Regions from separate parts of the Priestia sp. Y58 genome, predicted to be linked through region 1. Evidence: riboswitches for the same ligand, from Rfam matches in the RefSeq annotation. Region 1 holds a riboswitch; the other holds the start of a gene.
The links. Region 1 has a riboswitch for thiamine pyrophosphate ahead of thiM (hydroxyethylthiazole kinase). Riboswitches for the same ligand answer to the same signal wherever they lie in the genome.
Positions count from the first base shown of each region.

Region 1 (7,856 bases):
CTTTTTAGTATGATAAGCTATATATCGTATTTTAAGCATCTTTTATCTATTACATACGATTTTTGATAAAAAAACCGAAACTTTTATCCACAAATTGCGTTGATTAAATGAAAGGGGGAGAAAATGGCACAACAGCATAACTTTGAACACATTTATAAACAGCACATGCATGATTTGCTGCGCTATCTTCTCTCTCTTACTCGCAGAAAAGAATCAGCGGAAGATTTAATGCAGGAGACCTTTTACCGGGCACTTTTACACTTAGAAACGTATAAAGGCGAGGAAGTGAAGCCTTGGCTGTTCAAAATTGCTTATCACGCCTTTATTGACTGGTATCGAAAAGAAAAAAAACGCCCTGCTGTCGAAATAGAAGAATGGCACTTTACTCCTCAGCCAAGTGCTGAAGAACAAGTGATGATTCAAAGTGAAATCGACGGCTGGCTTTCTGATGTATCTGCTTTGCCTCCGGCTAAGCAGAATATTGTACTGTTACGAGATTATCATGGCTTCACATATGAAGAGATTGCAGAAATGACTGGCTTTACTCTGTCAAAAGTGAAAATGGACTTGTATCGTAGTCGTCAACAATTGAAAAAAAGAAAGGAAGAGGACGGATGAGCTGTCAAGATATGAAGCATCAATGGGAAAAATATAAAAACGGCACTTTGACAGACAAAGAAGCAGAAGCACTTGAACAACATACGGAAAATTGTGAAGCATGCTCAGCTCATTTGGAGCACTTGCTAACCGAAGATGAACCGTTACCGCCAACTTCATCAGCTACTTCACTAAGTGACGATACGATGTTGGATAATAAAAAAGTCAAAAAGTCCATTTATATCGCCAAATGGAAGCAGCGCCTTTCAAATGTGACAACTGTCATTGGCTCTGTCGTTCTGCTATGGATAATCGGCAGCTTTTTATCTATTGTATATTATCATCAATCAAAAACCGAATACATAAACAGCGTGAATCAAGCGGCTATCGAATCTGCTTTTCCGAACGTTCATATACGTGAAACCACTTCTGATACACAGTCCTTTTTCCGAATGCAGTCGCAAATGGAAGCTTATAAGCAAATTGGACGTGAAGAGCAGGCCATTGGGACGTTTACATTTCATCAGCTGTTTGATAAAACGAGCGGTGTAGAAAAAGAATTTTCCGGAGGCAAATACGATCTTAACCTTTCTTTTGTCTATCCTGATCCAAAAAAATTAAAGCTACATGCAAAAGAGTATAAGGAATGGACGAGCGAAACATGGAATGCATTAGAAAACCTACCAAAAGGGACGGTAAGCGAAGTGGCTATTTCTTTTGATAATACGTACTCACTAAAAGAAGTTCAGCAAAAAATGAATGCCATCGACAGCCGTGATTTTTCTACCTCTTGGTACGCGCTTAATACAGGGAACGAACAAAAAACAAGCACAAAAGATGAGCCATTAATTGACTTAACATCAACATTTGGCTTTCCAGAGTTTTTAGACTTGCCTTACGAGCACAAAGGAAATCAAACGCACTCTACTAGCAAGTCGAACATTTTAAATATGATGAAACTATTAGCCGATAATGAAGAAACGGTCCAAAAAGTTCGTCAGCTAGACCATTCCGATTTGTTGCTAAAGCAGCGATATTCTTATGTAAAGAAACATGGAGTCGGTGTGTACGGCGTTGTGATTACAGGACCTACCAAAAAGCTTCTGAAATTAAAAAATGATCCGTCGATCACCTACGCGTCACTTGGAGATGTAGAGCTATGGAATTGGTTCAACCGCCCTTCATCCGGCACGTTAATGAATCAGTAACAAGCACTTGAAAACAAGTGCTTGTTTTTATTTCTTCGTTAATTCTTCAAACCTTTTTACCGCTTCGCTTTTATCAAATGAACTAAACCATCGATAGTCTTGGTCATCTAAAATGCGGTAGTGCTGACTAATCATATTTTGCTGCAGACGAAAAGAGCCTTCTTTTTGAATTTCTTTCCACCATACTCTTCCTCCGAGCGTTTTATCTTTTGGAGAAGATATGCCGTCATGAGCAATGATTTCTACTACTTCTAAAGGAACGTCTCCTAAAACCGATTGAAGGATTTCACTGTCACCAAACAAACTGCATACTGCAACAGTGGTCGTCCACCCTGCTTCCGTGCGCCCTTTTTCAATTTGAACCAATGTTTTTTTGGAAATACCAATGACTTCAGCCATTCTGTCTTGTGAATAGTTTCTTTCTAAACGAATCAATCGTATTTTATCCGATACTGATTTAATCACTTCTTGTTTATTCATTTTCACAGCCCTTTCTTTCTATACACGCACATGTCTTTAGTGTAATATTACACCTAATTAAAGAAGAGTTTCAAGCGTTTCCCTTTATCACAAAGCGGGGAAATATACTGAAATGGTTTTTGTATACTAAAACAATTAAAAGGAGTTGAGAATATGTATATCATTGTATGGGCTATGCTTGTACTATACGCCTTGCTGCTAGCTCCGGGAGCAAGCGCCGCTGATGATTTGCTGTTTAAAAAACTTATCACAGGAAATTTTCAACAGGTAGATCCGCTCGTGGTTATGGTATTCTCTTTTTTAGGACTTTTCCCAATATTGTTTATGGTAATGATCTGTAAAAAAGATACGTACAAACTGCCTGGATGGCCATTTTCTCTTCTATCATTTGGGCTTGGAGCTTTTTCTCTTTTGTTCTATTATCATTGGAGAGGACAAAAAGTTCGAACACGTTCGCGTATTCCTTCACGTTTCATTGCTATCATTTCTTCTCGTCTATGGATTGGACTATGCTTAGCACTCACGATTGCAGGTTACGTATACGGACTATCCATAGGTTCAATAAAAGCTTATGGAGATGCTTTTATGCAGTCACAGCTTGTTAGCGTGATGACCGCTGATTTTTTTGTTTTAACGTGGCTTTCTTACTCCGTTATGACAAAAGAAAGGATAGCATCCCGACCTTCCCTTCTCTTATGTTTCATTCCAGTTGCGGGTTCTTTTCTTATTTTGTTACTGCATAACCGCCAAGATATTAGAGAAGAAAAACTTTAAATAAAAGTCTTGCGTTCCATTCATTATTCCGTTATAATCATTTCTTGTACGATGAAAGTTGATTAATTAGAAAACATTTATATATCGGCATTTTATTTACATTTGTTATACATACCTGCGCTGTGCGTATACTCATGTTGTCTTAAACCTTTGAGTGTTAAAAGGGAGCTCAAAATTTAGCTGCAGATAGCACGCCCTTCTTGGGACGCTAAACCCGGCTATGAGGGCACCCACCTAGTAGATCTGGGTATTTAAGACACTTAGGGTTACGGCAGTGCGGGCTTATTTTTTAGTTAGCTGTAGCTAGCTTTTTTTATTTTTTAATTTATTAGTTTACATAATTATTTTATTGTTAACTTATATTTTTTTTAGACATGTATGTTTTATTTATCTTCGATTGAGGAACATAAAAAGTAATAAAGGAGATGGATAAAATGAATGAACAAAAAATTGCTAAAAAAGTAAATGAAGTATTAGAAGGAAATCGTGTAGGAACATTAGCCACAGTTGTAAACAACAAACCCCACTCTCGCTATATGACATTTTTCAGCGATGAAGATGGTATCGCTCTTTACACACCAACAAATATCAATACACATAAGGCAGAAGAAATCGAAGCCAATCCGAACGTGCACGTACTATTAGGCTACAGCGGCGAAGGATATGGTGATCAATACTTAGAATTATCTGGGACAGCTGTTCTTCGTACTGGTGATCAATTAAAAGGACGTATATGGAACAATCACATGAAAGAATGGTTTGACGGTCCAAATGACCCTGAGTATGTTGTTCTGGAAATTACGCCAAACGAAATTCGCTTTATGAATGAAGGCGAAGAAACTCCTCAAACTGTTCAGCTATAATAAAAAAAGCGCACACTGTGCGCTTTTTTTATTTTCCTACCGCTTCTTTCAATTGAGCTGCTTTTTCTTTTGGAGACGCTGCTAAGCTAATCGCGGTAATAATAGAAACGCCATCTGCACCTGCTTCTACTACTTGTTTGGCATTTTCAGGCGTGATGCCACCGATTCCTACAATTGGAAAGTCAATATTCTGGTTTCGCACTTCTTCAATTAATTTTGTACCTTGCACTGCTTTTGCGTCTTTTTTTGTAGAAGTAGGAAAAACAGGTCCCATTCCTACATAATCCGCCCCGTCTTTTATCGCTTGCTGCAGCTCTTGTATATTATGAACAGAGACGCCCACAATTCCTTTTCCTATTTTTTCTCGAACAATATGAGCTTTTTCATCTTCTTGTCCAATATGAACGCCATCTGCTTGTAAACGGATCGCTAAGTCAAGATCATCATTCACAACAAAAGGAACGTTGTGCTGCTGACAAATTTGCTGAAGTTCCTTCGCCAGCTGATATTTCGCTTCTCCTGTTAGGGCACCTTCGCCTTTTTCACGGAATTGAAACACGGTAACGCCGCCTTGAATTGCTTCTTTCAACACTTCTTTCGGATCTTTTGTACAGTTAGTGCTGCCCATTATAAAATAAACTGGCAGCAGCTTTTTGATTTCTTCGTTTGTCATTTTCCGGCTCCTTTTAACGTTGATGTACTCTTGCATATGATTCAATATCCTGCCCAGATAAAAGATGAAGCTGATTTAACAGCTCAATTTGAAAGCTCCCCGGCCCTTCTTCACCTTTTTTCGCTGCGGCGATTTCACCTGCCACTCCGTAAAAACTTAAAGCAGCAACGCTTGCCTCGACATATTCTTTTTCTACAGCGGCGAAAGCTCCTATAATTGATGTTAGCAGACATCCAGTACCCGTCACTTTCGTAAATAACGGGTGACCGTTGTCTACTGTATACGTTGTGTTTCCATCCGTGATTACATCTTGTTTACCCGTAATAACAATCACTGTACCTAATTTGTTCGCTGCTTTCTCAGCAAGTTCAATGACGTCTCCTTGTCCTTCTAATGAATCAACGCCTTTAATGAGCCATGACTCGCCTACTACATTCGCAACTTCAGCAGCGTTACCACGAATAACTGCAATATTTAATTCTTCTACAAGCTGACGTGCTACTTCTGTACGAAACGGTGTTGCTCCGGCTCCTACAGGATCGAAAATAACCGGCACGCCATTTTCATTTGCTGATTTTCCTGCTATTCTCATCGCTTCTACTTCTTGAGCCGTCAGTGTACCCATATTTAAGACAAGCGCTCCGGCGATTCGTGCCATGTCAGCCACTTCTTCCTTCGCATAAGCCATAACAGGTGAAGCTCCTAGTGCAAGCAGTCCATTTGCAGTAAAATTGGTTACCACGACATTCGTAATATTATGAACAAGTGGACTTGTATCTCTTACTTTTTCTAATTGAGCTGAAATTTTACTAATATCCATATTCTCTCACTCTTTTCATTTAGTTTTAACACTGCAAAAAAAAGACAAAAAAGCACCTTGCATGCGCAAAGTGCTTTGGTATGTACTCACATTCCCTGCGCTGGCATTATCCAACAGGTTCAAATGGTCAACAGGCGCCCCTGTACTCTCAGCCTGCCCCGCGCAAGCTCCCATACTATTCTTGTTACGTTTAAAGTTTACTATTAACCTTTTTTATTTGCAACCATTTCACTGTTTTGCCGATAAAATAAAGCTTCGCTATAGGCTGAGTGGTGTTGTAAATCTTACAGCTTTACTAAAAGCATCATTGAAAGACCTCCAGTAAGCTACTGGAGGTCTTTTATCCCCTAAAAATTCTATCATTTTTTCCTTCTCGTTATTTCTCTTGAATCGCTTGATTTCTCACAGCTGTTTTTCGGTCCTTCCCTGCTCTTAAAGATAAAAGAAAACAAAGCAGCAGTACAAGTGCAGCTGATACGTACGGGTAATTAATGTTTATATCAAAGAGAAAGCCTGCTACAACGGGTCCAATAATATTCCCAAGACTTGTATAAGCAGAATTTAGTCCGGCTACGTACCCTTGGTCGTCTTGTGCCATCATCGACATTTGCGTGCTGATTGCCGGACGTAAAATATCTGTTGCTAAAAAGACGATAAATGTTACAACAATAATAAGCCAGTACGTGTGCACAAATAGCGTAAGTAAAATAAAAAGTCCCGTCATCATCAAGCAAAACGAAATCACTCTTTTTTCACCGAACTTATTTAAAATCCATCCAAAAATCGTAACCTGCACAACAGCCCCTGCAATAGAGCCAAACGTAATAACAAACGCAATATCTTTTGGCGTAAAGCTAAATTTATGATCAACAAATAGTGAAAAAATTGTTTCATAATTGGATAATCCAAACGATGTCACAAAAACGATAATTAAACTTAAAAAATAAGGTTCTTTATAAGAATTCATAAGCTGCAGTAGCAGCCGATCTTCTTTTGGATTCTCATTGTTTGAAACAGCAGGATTTTGTACAGGACGAGACTCTGGCAAAACAAGAAGCGTAATCACTGCAGCCAAGCCTCCTGCTACTGCGGCCATATAAAATGGCACGCGCATGCCGTATTCAGCTAAAAAGCCTCCGATACCGGGCCCAATAATAAATCCTGTTGTAATCGCCGCCGTCACATAGCCCATTCCTTTAGCACGTTCTTTAGCAGACGTCACGTCCGCTGTATAGGCCATAACAGCAGGCATAATGAGCGCGGCCCCGACCCCGCCTAACATTCTCGATACAAATAATAAAAGAGGCGTACTCACTGAACCAAAGAACCATTCAGACAAGGCAAAAACAATCATTCCCGCTACAATAATTTTCTTTCTCCCTAACGAATCTGATAACCGCCCTGCTAAAGGTGAAAACAGAAATTGAGTTAGTGAAAACACCGCTACTAAAAGCCCCATCACGCTTCCGTTGATATGAAGCTCTGTCATATATGTTGGCATAATTGGAATAACGAGACCAATTCCTGTAAAAATAATAAAAATATTTAGCATGAGCAGCAAAATCGCCGCTCGATTTCTTAACAATAATGACATATAAACCTCCTGATTAAAAAATACTGAACGTTCGGTCTATAAAAATACAAAATAATGAGGGATTACTCATTACCTCAATAAGCATCCCCGATTATTTAAGAAGACCTTGGTATGATTCCGTTTAAAAATACATCGATTGCTGAATGGTAAAGCTGCAGGGCATTTTCCGTGTTCGTTTTTCGAGACATGCGGCTCATTCCAACAAACAGCCCTTCTAAAATCACTGCAAGCTGCTCTGCATTTTTATGAGAAAACTCACCTTCATCGATGCCTTTTTGCAAAAGTTCACGGTTAAAATCCACGTGCCGTTTCACCATTTCATCAATTCGCTCTTCGATATCGCTGCCCTTTTCCTCATTGTTAAAAAACTCATCGGCGGCTTTCGTAAGAGGATGATTTAAATCATCTAAAATGATTTGCTCCGCAATTCCAAAAAGCTTATCTCTTGTTGTTTTGTAAAGAGACTCTCTTTCTTTCCAGTTTCGTTCCCACTCGAGATCCCATTCATCTATTAAATAGAGAAAAAGCCCTTCTTTACTTTTAAAGTGATAATAAATATTCCCTTTACTGCTTCCCGTAGCTTCTACAATTTCCTCAATAGATGTAGCTTTATAGCCTTTTTGAGAAAACAATGCTTTAGCGGCATCTGCCACTTTTCTTTTGGTTTGTTCACTTTGAAGCTTTTTTTTATTCAAGCTATTTCCACCGCCCCGCACATTTATTATTTATACTGAACATTCGTTTTGTATTATCTGACACCTATACTACATAGGAAAATCCTTTTTGTCTAGTGAGAAAACCTAGTTTATACCTTTTATATGAATTATGACAAAACAAAAAACAAAGA
Region 1 is NZ_JAKWFL010000003.1:303,977-311,832, reverse strand. Features, by position in the region: gene MMB68_RS11630 (RNA polymerase sigma factor) at 124-618, shown strand; gene MMB68_RS11625 (anti-sigma factor) at 615-1,805, shown strand; gene MMB68_RS11620 (helix-turn-helix transcriptional regulator) at 1,833-2,285, opposite strand; gene MMB68_RS11615 (hypothetical protein) at 2,439-3,059, shown strand; RNA gene ssrS (6S RNA) at 3,169-3,346, shown strand; gene MMB68_RS11605 (pyridoxamine 5'-phosphate oxidase family protein) at 3,494-3,922, shown strand; gene thiE (thiamine phosphate synthase) at 3,951-4,595, opposite strand; gene thiM (hydroxyethylthiazole kinase) at 4,609-5,415, opposite strand; TPP riboswitch at 5,491-5,599, opposite strand; gene MMB68_RS11590 (MFS transporter) at 5,792-7,009, opposite strand; gene MMB68_RS11585 (TetR/AcrR family transcriptional regulator) at 7,105-7,704, opposite strand.

Region 2 (7,856 bases), on a different contig from region 1:
AATAAAACTAAACAGAAGTCTTACTTTTACTTAACTTTATACTGCACAAATATTAATTTACTATTTTTCGACACGTTTTGTCAATACCCATGTTTGTAAAACGCTTTCAAAAGGCGATAATATATATTTATGCAAAAAAGCTATTGCAACATTGCAATAGCTTTTTCTTGCTCTTTGAGTCTCTATTAGAAGTTTAAGGGACTAAAGAACACGCGTGTTTATTTTATAAAAATACAAAATATAGAATAGCTGCTAAAACAATTCGATATAGTGCAAATGGTACTAATTTGATACGATTAATTAATTTCAGGAAAAAGCGAATAGATACCAGCGCAAAAATAAAGGCGCTGATAAAACCAGCAATAAAAAACGGTAGTGCATCTGATGTGAAATACTGCCAGTTTTTAACCAATGAAAGTCCACTTGCTCCTGCCATGATTGGCACTGCCATAATAAATGTAAAATCTGCGGCTGCCTTATGGCTCATTCCAAGAAGAACCCCTCCTGAAATCGTTGAGCCTGAACGAGAAAAACCTGGCCAAAGAGCAATACATTGAAACAGTCCTATACCCAATGCTTGTCCATAAGACATTTGGTCCACCGTCTCTACACGCGGACGTTTAGGTCCAAACAAATCTGCTAGAATCATTAATACAGCTCCGACTACTAAGCCAATTAGCACCGTATTTAAAGAAAACAAATGTTCATCAATGTAATCATCAAACAAAAGTCCTAACACTCCTGCGGGTAACAGACCAACAATTACCTGCATTAAATTCAAGCGATTTGTCGGTCCAATTGGAGCAGCTGGTTTTTTTCCTAATCCTAATAAATTAATAAAACGATCTTTAAAAATAACAACTACTGCTAAGATCGACCCTAGCTGAATAACAATTTTAAATGTATTAGCTACTGGAGATGAAAATAATTCTTTTGAATTTAACCACAGGTCATCCACAATAATCATATGCCCAGTTGACGAAACAGGAGCAAACTCTGTTAAACCTTCTACAATCCCTAAAATGATTGCTACAATAATTTCCCACATAAAGCTATGTACCTTGCCTTTCTTTCAAATTAATAAGCTTATCGCTTCGTTTTACATGCTCAACTATTTTCCTATTTTGACACTTGCTTTTTTATCATAATTGTTAAAACTATGAAATACAATGTGTATTTGCAAAAAGATAAGAATCTTTAATAATTTGTAATAAAAACCTTACATGCTATAACCAAAAAACAAGATATCAGCTTTTATTTGTTTTAAAAAGCAGTCACTATGTTCGGTATAAATTCCGGGCCCTTAGCTAAAAATGAATCATCTAGACTATTTTTCTTTGGTGTGAAAAAATGACTAAATCATTATGTTTTTTCCATCCTCTTTACTGTCATCTATCATTTTAATCAACTAGTGCTTGCTTATACGACATATCCCCTAAGTAATTTGAAACTTTTTTCTCTCTTTTCTCGTATATAGTAGTATCTTTTTTAGGAGGCTTTTTACTATGAATGGAAATGTACGTACAATGAAATGGATCACTGCTGGGTATGAAGCCTTGCTGGGAATTCCTTTAATTGGCGCGGGGATTGTTATGGGGTTTAGTTATACTCCTCTTTTTATTGGATTTATTCTTCATGCTATCACGCTCATTTTAGCTAATAGACGAGGGTTATCTGCTTATGGAAACATACTAGGGATTGTTACCTCACTGGTTGCTTGGATTCCATTTTTAGGGTTTATCATGCATATTATTACAGCTATTGTGATTGCAATCGATGCCGCTAGACAACGCTAATTGTCTAGCTTTTTTTATTTAAGGGTTGATTTTTTACCGAATGATGGTAAACTTAAGCCGTAAATTGAATAATTTGAATGTTATTTCTACTAGGGGTGTCTGATAGCTCAGACTGAGAGAAGAGTGCAATAAAACTCTTTAACCCTTTGAACCTGATTTGGGTTATACCAGCGGAGGGAAGTAGTCTTGAAAAGAATATATGTTTATTCTTTTTTCGCCTATTCCATCGGGTTCTGTCTATCACAGAACCCGATTTTTTTATGGTTCGGTATAGCTACACTTTATGCGAAACCGGAGGAATATGTCATGTCAAAACAAAATGTATCAGTTTCTATGAAAAAGCCTTTTCCAAACAGTCACAAAGTATATGTCCAAGGATCCAGAGAAGACCTTAAAGTGCCTATGCGTGAAATTCATCAGTCTCCTACTACAGGATCTTTTGGTGAAGAAGAAAATAGTCCCGTCCGTGTATACGACACGAGCGGTGTTTATACAGATCCCTGTTATGAAATTAATTTACAAAAAGGATTACCGGCTCTGCGCGAAAAGTGGATTGCAGAACGAAACGATGTAGAAACATATCAAGGCCGTACGGTTCAGCCACAGGATAACGGTTATTATGATGGTGATCCAAGAGATCAGTATGAGCGCTTTATCACTAATCGTTTACCGTTGCGCGCGAAAAAAAATCAAAATGTAACGCAAATGCACTATGCGAAAAAAGGAATCATCACGCCCGAAATGGAATTTATCGCTATTCGTGAACAGATGGATCCTGAAGTCGTACGTGAAGAAGTAGCAAGAGGACGTGCCATTATCCCTAATAATATCAATCACCCTGAGAGCGAACCGATGATTATCGGCCGCAAATTCCACGTGAAAATTAATGCTAATATCGGAAATTCAGCTATTCGTTCAGCTATTGAAGATGAAGTAGAAAAAATGACATGGGCAACGCGTTGGGGAGCCGATACAATTATGGATTTATCAACAGGAAAAGATATCCACACAACACGCGAATGGATTATCCGCAACTCGCCTGTTCCTGTAGGGACCGTTCCTATTTACCAAGCGCTTGAAAAAGTAAAAGGCGTAGCAGAAGATCTAACGTGGGAAGCATATCGCGATACATTAATTGAACAAGCAGAACAAGGTGTTGATTACTTTACTATTCACGCAGGTGTTCTTTTACGCTATATTCCTCTAACAGCGAAACGTACGACAGGTATTGTTTCACGCGGAGGATCCATCTTGGCGCAGTGGTGTTTAGCTCATCATGAAGAGAACTTTTTATATACTCGCTTTGAAGAAATCTGTGAAATCTGTAAAGCATACGATATTTCTATTTCCCTTGGCGATGGGTTACGTCCTGGTTCCATTGCAGATGCTAATGATGAGGCACAGTTCGGCGAATTAGAAACGCTTGGTGAATTAACTAAAATTGCTTGGAAACACGATGTTCAAGTTATGATTGAAGGTCCTGGACATGTTCCTATGCACCTCATCAAAGAAAACGTAGATAAACAAATGGAAATATGCCAAGAAGCTCCCTTCTATACTCTTGGACCGCTTACAACCGACATCGCTCCAGGCTATGACCATATTACATCAGGTATTGGGGCTGCAATGATTGGTTGGTTTGGGACAGCTATGCTTTGCTACGTAACCCCAAAAGAACATTTAGGTCTGCCGAATAAAGAAGACGTTCGAGAAGGGGTTATCACCTATAAAATTGCTGCGCATGCCGCTGATCTAGCAAAAGGCCATCCAGGAGCACAAAAACGTGATAACGCGCTGTCTAAAGCAAGATTTGAATTTAGATGGAATGATCAATTTAACCTGTCACTAGATCCAGAGCGCGCAAAAGAATATCACGATGAAACACTTCCTGCTGAAGGTGCTAAAACAGCCCATTTCTGTTCAATGTGCGGACCTAAGTTCTGTTCAATGCGTATTTCTCAGGATATTCGTAACATGGCTCAAGAAAACGAGAAAGATGTAAACGAAGTAAGAAAAGAAGGCATGAAAGAAAAAGCTAAAGAGTTTGTTAACAGTGGTTCAAATATTTATCAATAATGAAGTAGAACAGCTTAAAGAACAAATTAAGCTGCTTGAAAGAAAGTTATTATTTGTTCAGCAAAATTGTCAGCACATTATCGTTGAATCATCCCATTCTTCCGTAAGGCGCTGCATTAAGTGTTTCTATCAACAAGAAGCAGAGGCTGAGCCAAAAGTATTTTAGTTGAAGAAAAATCCGAACGAGCTGAATTCTTGATTAAGAATCCAGCTCGCTCGGATTTTTTCATTGGTAGGGTGAACGTAGATTTCATGCATGCAGCAACCGCGATGTAACATGCTTTCCATACTAGCTCCTTAATCCCATATGTTCGTCTTTAGATTGGATTGATTTCGTTACGTCTCTCAATTTCATCCTTTTTTGAAACGTGCTTTCAGCATGTTCTTAATCCAATATAGTATTTTAATAATAACCCAGCCTATAAATGTACCTAGCGTATTCAAAAAGATATCGTCAATATCAAATACTCGTTCCGTTAGCTTGTACTGTAAAATTTCAATCAGAAAACTGATTAAGAAACCCGTCGTAAACACTTGAATAAAACCGTCAAACCACTTCATAAACAAAGGAATAAACATTCCAAGCGGCGCAAACATCACGATATTCCCCAGTATATTTGTCAGCGTGAGGATTATATTCCCGCTGTCCCACATCAGACGGATCGTGCTAAATAAATCCAAGTTCATTGCTTTTCCGTAAACATGTTCGTTTTCCCGTATGAGAGTAGCATAAATGACCACTGCCGTATACGCAATAAATAGAGTGAACATGACTTTTTTAACGATTGACCTGATGCTTACATTCACTTCAACATCACCTTCTTTGACTCCCAAAACCATTTATTATTATCTATATGTACCCGTCCACTGCTTTCATTCGTAGTGAATGCATTTACATGCTTTTTTATCCTATCACATCAATAAATAAATACAATTCCCTTTATACAATTTTATTAAACTTGATTCTTTATAAATAAAAATCCTCATCATTTTATGCTGCTCATTTCATTAATTTCTACATCTATAAATAATAAGAAGCAGCGAGATAACACTTCGCTGCTTCTTATTTAATCTGGATAATAAGGATTCAAATGGATTAATACTTCCTGGATATTATCATGTTTTTTCATAAGTGTTGCTTTGATTTCTCTTCCTAAATCATGACCTTCCTTAATTGTTTTAAAGTGGTCAATTGAAATACGTACATCCACTAATATGTAATGGCCATGTTCTCTTGCTCGAACGCGATCAATCCGCTTCACATCTTCAAATTCATAAATGCTTTCTTCAAGTTCTTTCAGTAGCTCTTCATCAATATTGCCTTCCATTAAGATTTGAAAAGACTCTCCCATCATTTGTCTGGCAATGTTAAAAATTAAATAAGCAACAAAGATACTTGCTATTTTGTCTCCGTATAACAGCAGTTGAACATCCATTTTATCACCAATAATGGATAATAAAACACCAATTGCCGCTGCAATAGAAGCAACAATATCTGCTTTATGATCAAATGCAATTGCCTCAATTGCCTTACTGTGGTGCTGCTTCGCTACGTTTAAAGAATAACGGTATAACAATACCTTTGCTATGTATGAAATAACAGCAATCCACATGGCTAAAATATTTGGAGATTCAACCGGATGGAATAAACCAACGACTCCTTCAAATACCACATAAAATGATACAAGCAATAAAATAATTCCTACGATTCCTGAGACAATCACTTCTGCTTTTCCATGTCCATATGGATGGTCATCATCTGCTGGTTTATTGGCTACTCGTATAACCAACAAGACAATAATAGAGGCAAATACGTCTGCTGCAGAGTGAATACCATCAGCAAATACAGCATCACTATTTCCAATCCATCCTACTATTACTTTCCCTAGCGTAAGGGCAATATTGCTCCATACGCTAATCCATGCTACTTTTTTGGCAATGGACTCCCTTATGCTATTGTTCATTTGCACACCTCGACTTACTTCTTAAAAAATCAGCTTTTTTATCTTATCACTGCACATTCAAGTGGGTCTAGAGCAATCTATTTTCTCTTAGCTATATATGTTTCAGTACCGCAAAATTACTGATAACCCACAACATACTCCTTATTATTTCTCCGCCAACTTCTTACGATCAGTTGCCATTGGAGGTTCTTCCATCCAACCTTGCTCAATCATAATCCGAATTCCATCTTTTCCGTACTTTCCTATACGTCCAATTAGCTGAGAAAATTCTACGGCTACATCCGAACGGAACGACATAGACAAACCAGCACCACAGTTATCAATAGCGATCGTCACCGCTGTGGAAGTATGATACATCATCAGCTTATCTGAAAACGGTGAAATCGTTGAGTTGGTTACATATGCATCAAGCAGCCTCGGACTTGGTAAATCAGCTTCAGACAGTAACTCGGTGAAGTGCTTGATTTGCTTACTTGCAAGCTTGACTCCGTCAAAAAAGTAAGAGCGTAATTTTTGTGTGGTAGCTACTTGACTAAATGCCAGCATCAGCGTTTTACCTAATACATTTGTATTAACAATTTCTTGAATAGCCGTAACCTCCAAAGAAGTTAGAGGATGCATTTGAGAGAAAAGTGGTGATATAAACGTTTTCTGGTCCACAAAATTCACTTTTACAGGATAAGGAATAACCGGAGGTCTCATCAGCATGCTTTTGCTTAAAATAACGTGGTTAGAATTCTTTAAAAGACTGTCGCTTTTTTTTACACATCGGGATAGATGATCATAAATATCTTGCCTTCTCACTGCGCTTAGCGCTCTGGCATATTTCTTCATACCTCCAATGGCCATTTCATTGACATAGATAGCCATAAAAATATCATCAAACAAAGCAGGAACTCCTTTGTTCACATCTTGTTCTCCAAAACCTACTGGGATTGGGATTTTTTCCAAACTGAATAATTCCGTCAATTCATCTACATGAGTTTGTGAAATCTGATGTGCTTTTTTTAAGAGGTCCTTAATCTCAGGATCTTTTACAACAGATAGAAAATACCCAAGAACACATACATACAGCGTATCGCCTAAATATTGCGCCCATAAGTAACCTAACTCGGCTGCGTTCAACCGCTGATTTTGTTGATGTTTTTGCATTTCGCTCTTTATATTTTCGTTCATTCACTTATTCTCCTTTTAGATAAAGTCGTACTTTTACTATCTCCAAAGAAGCGTTGAATAAACCGCATAAAAAAGACCTAGATAACAAGTCTAGGCCTTTTAGGTTACGCATATTTCTGGTCTTCTGTTTCTTTTCTAAAAAAGCTTTTCATCGCGTGAAAAACGTCTGATTTTTGTTTTAAAATAAAGTGTCTAAAACTTTCGTCTTGAATATTTTTGTAAGCAGACATTAAAGTGGAATGTCGATTGTACTGATTCACTTCCCCATACCCAAACATATTTGACACTTTCATTAATTCATTTACTAATTTTACACACCTTGCGTTATCTGAAGTTAAGTTATCACCATCTGAAAAATGAAACGGGTAAATATTATAGCGGCTCGGATCATACTTTTGGTTAATTAATTCAAGCGCTTTTCGGTAAGCAGATGAGCAGATGGTTCCTCCGCTTTCTCCTTTGGAGAAGAAGTCTTCTTCTGATACTACTTTTGCCTCTGTATGATGGGCAATAAATTCAATTTCCACTGTTTCATATTTCGTACGTAAAAAGCGTGTCATCCAAAAGAAAAAGCTTCGTGCCATATATTTTTCCCATATGCCCATCGAACCGCTCGTATCCATCATAGCTAAGACGACTGCTTTAGATTCTGGCTTTATAACTTCATTCCACGTTTTGAATTTTAAATCCTCCGGATAAATAGGATGAAAAGCAGGCTTTCCTGTCATTGCGTTTCGCTTATAAGCGCTCATCATCGTTCGTTTTTTATCAATATTTCCCATCAAACCTGTACGTCTTATATCATTAAATTCAATGTGTTCCACAACAATTTGATCAGATTCTT
Region 2 is NZ_JAKWFL010000018.1:8,085-15,940, reverse strand. Features, by position in the region: gene MMB68_RS27060 (undecaprenyl-diphosphate phosphatase) at 224-1,048, opposite strand; gene MMB68_RS27055 (hypothetical protein) at 1,506-1,796, shown strand; TPP riboswitch at 1,878-1,992, shown strand; gene thiC (phosphomethylpyrimidine synthase ThiC) at 2,103-3,872, shown strand; gene MMB68_RS27045 (hypothetical protein) at 3,850-4,038, shown strand; gene MMB68_RS27040 (hypothetical protein) at 4,035-4,160, opposite strand; gene MMB68_RS27035 (VanZ family protein) at 4,224-4,679, opposite strand; gene MMB68_RS27030 (cation diffusion facilitator family transporter) at 4,940-5,836, opposite strand; gene MMB68_RS27025 (DUF3231 family protein) at 5,981-7,012, opposite strand; gene yhbH (sporulation protein YhbH) at 7,117-7,856, opposite strand, start outside.
Region 2: linked by a shared signal. The riboswitch ahead of thiC (phosphomethylpyrimidine synthase ThiC) and the one ahead of thiM (hydroxyethylthiazole kinase) in region 1 are both predicted to bind thiamine pyrophosphate.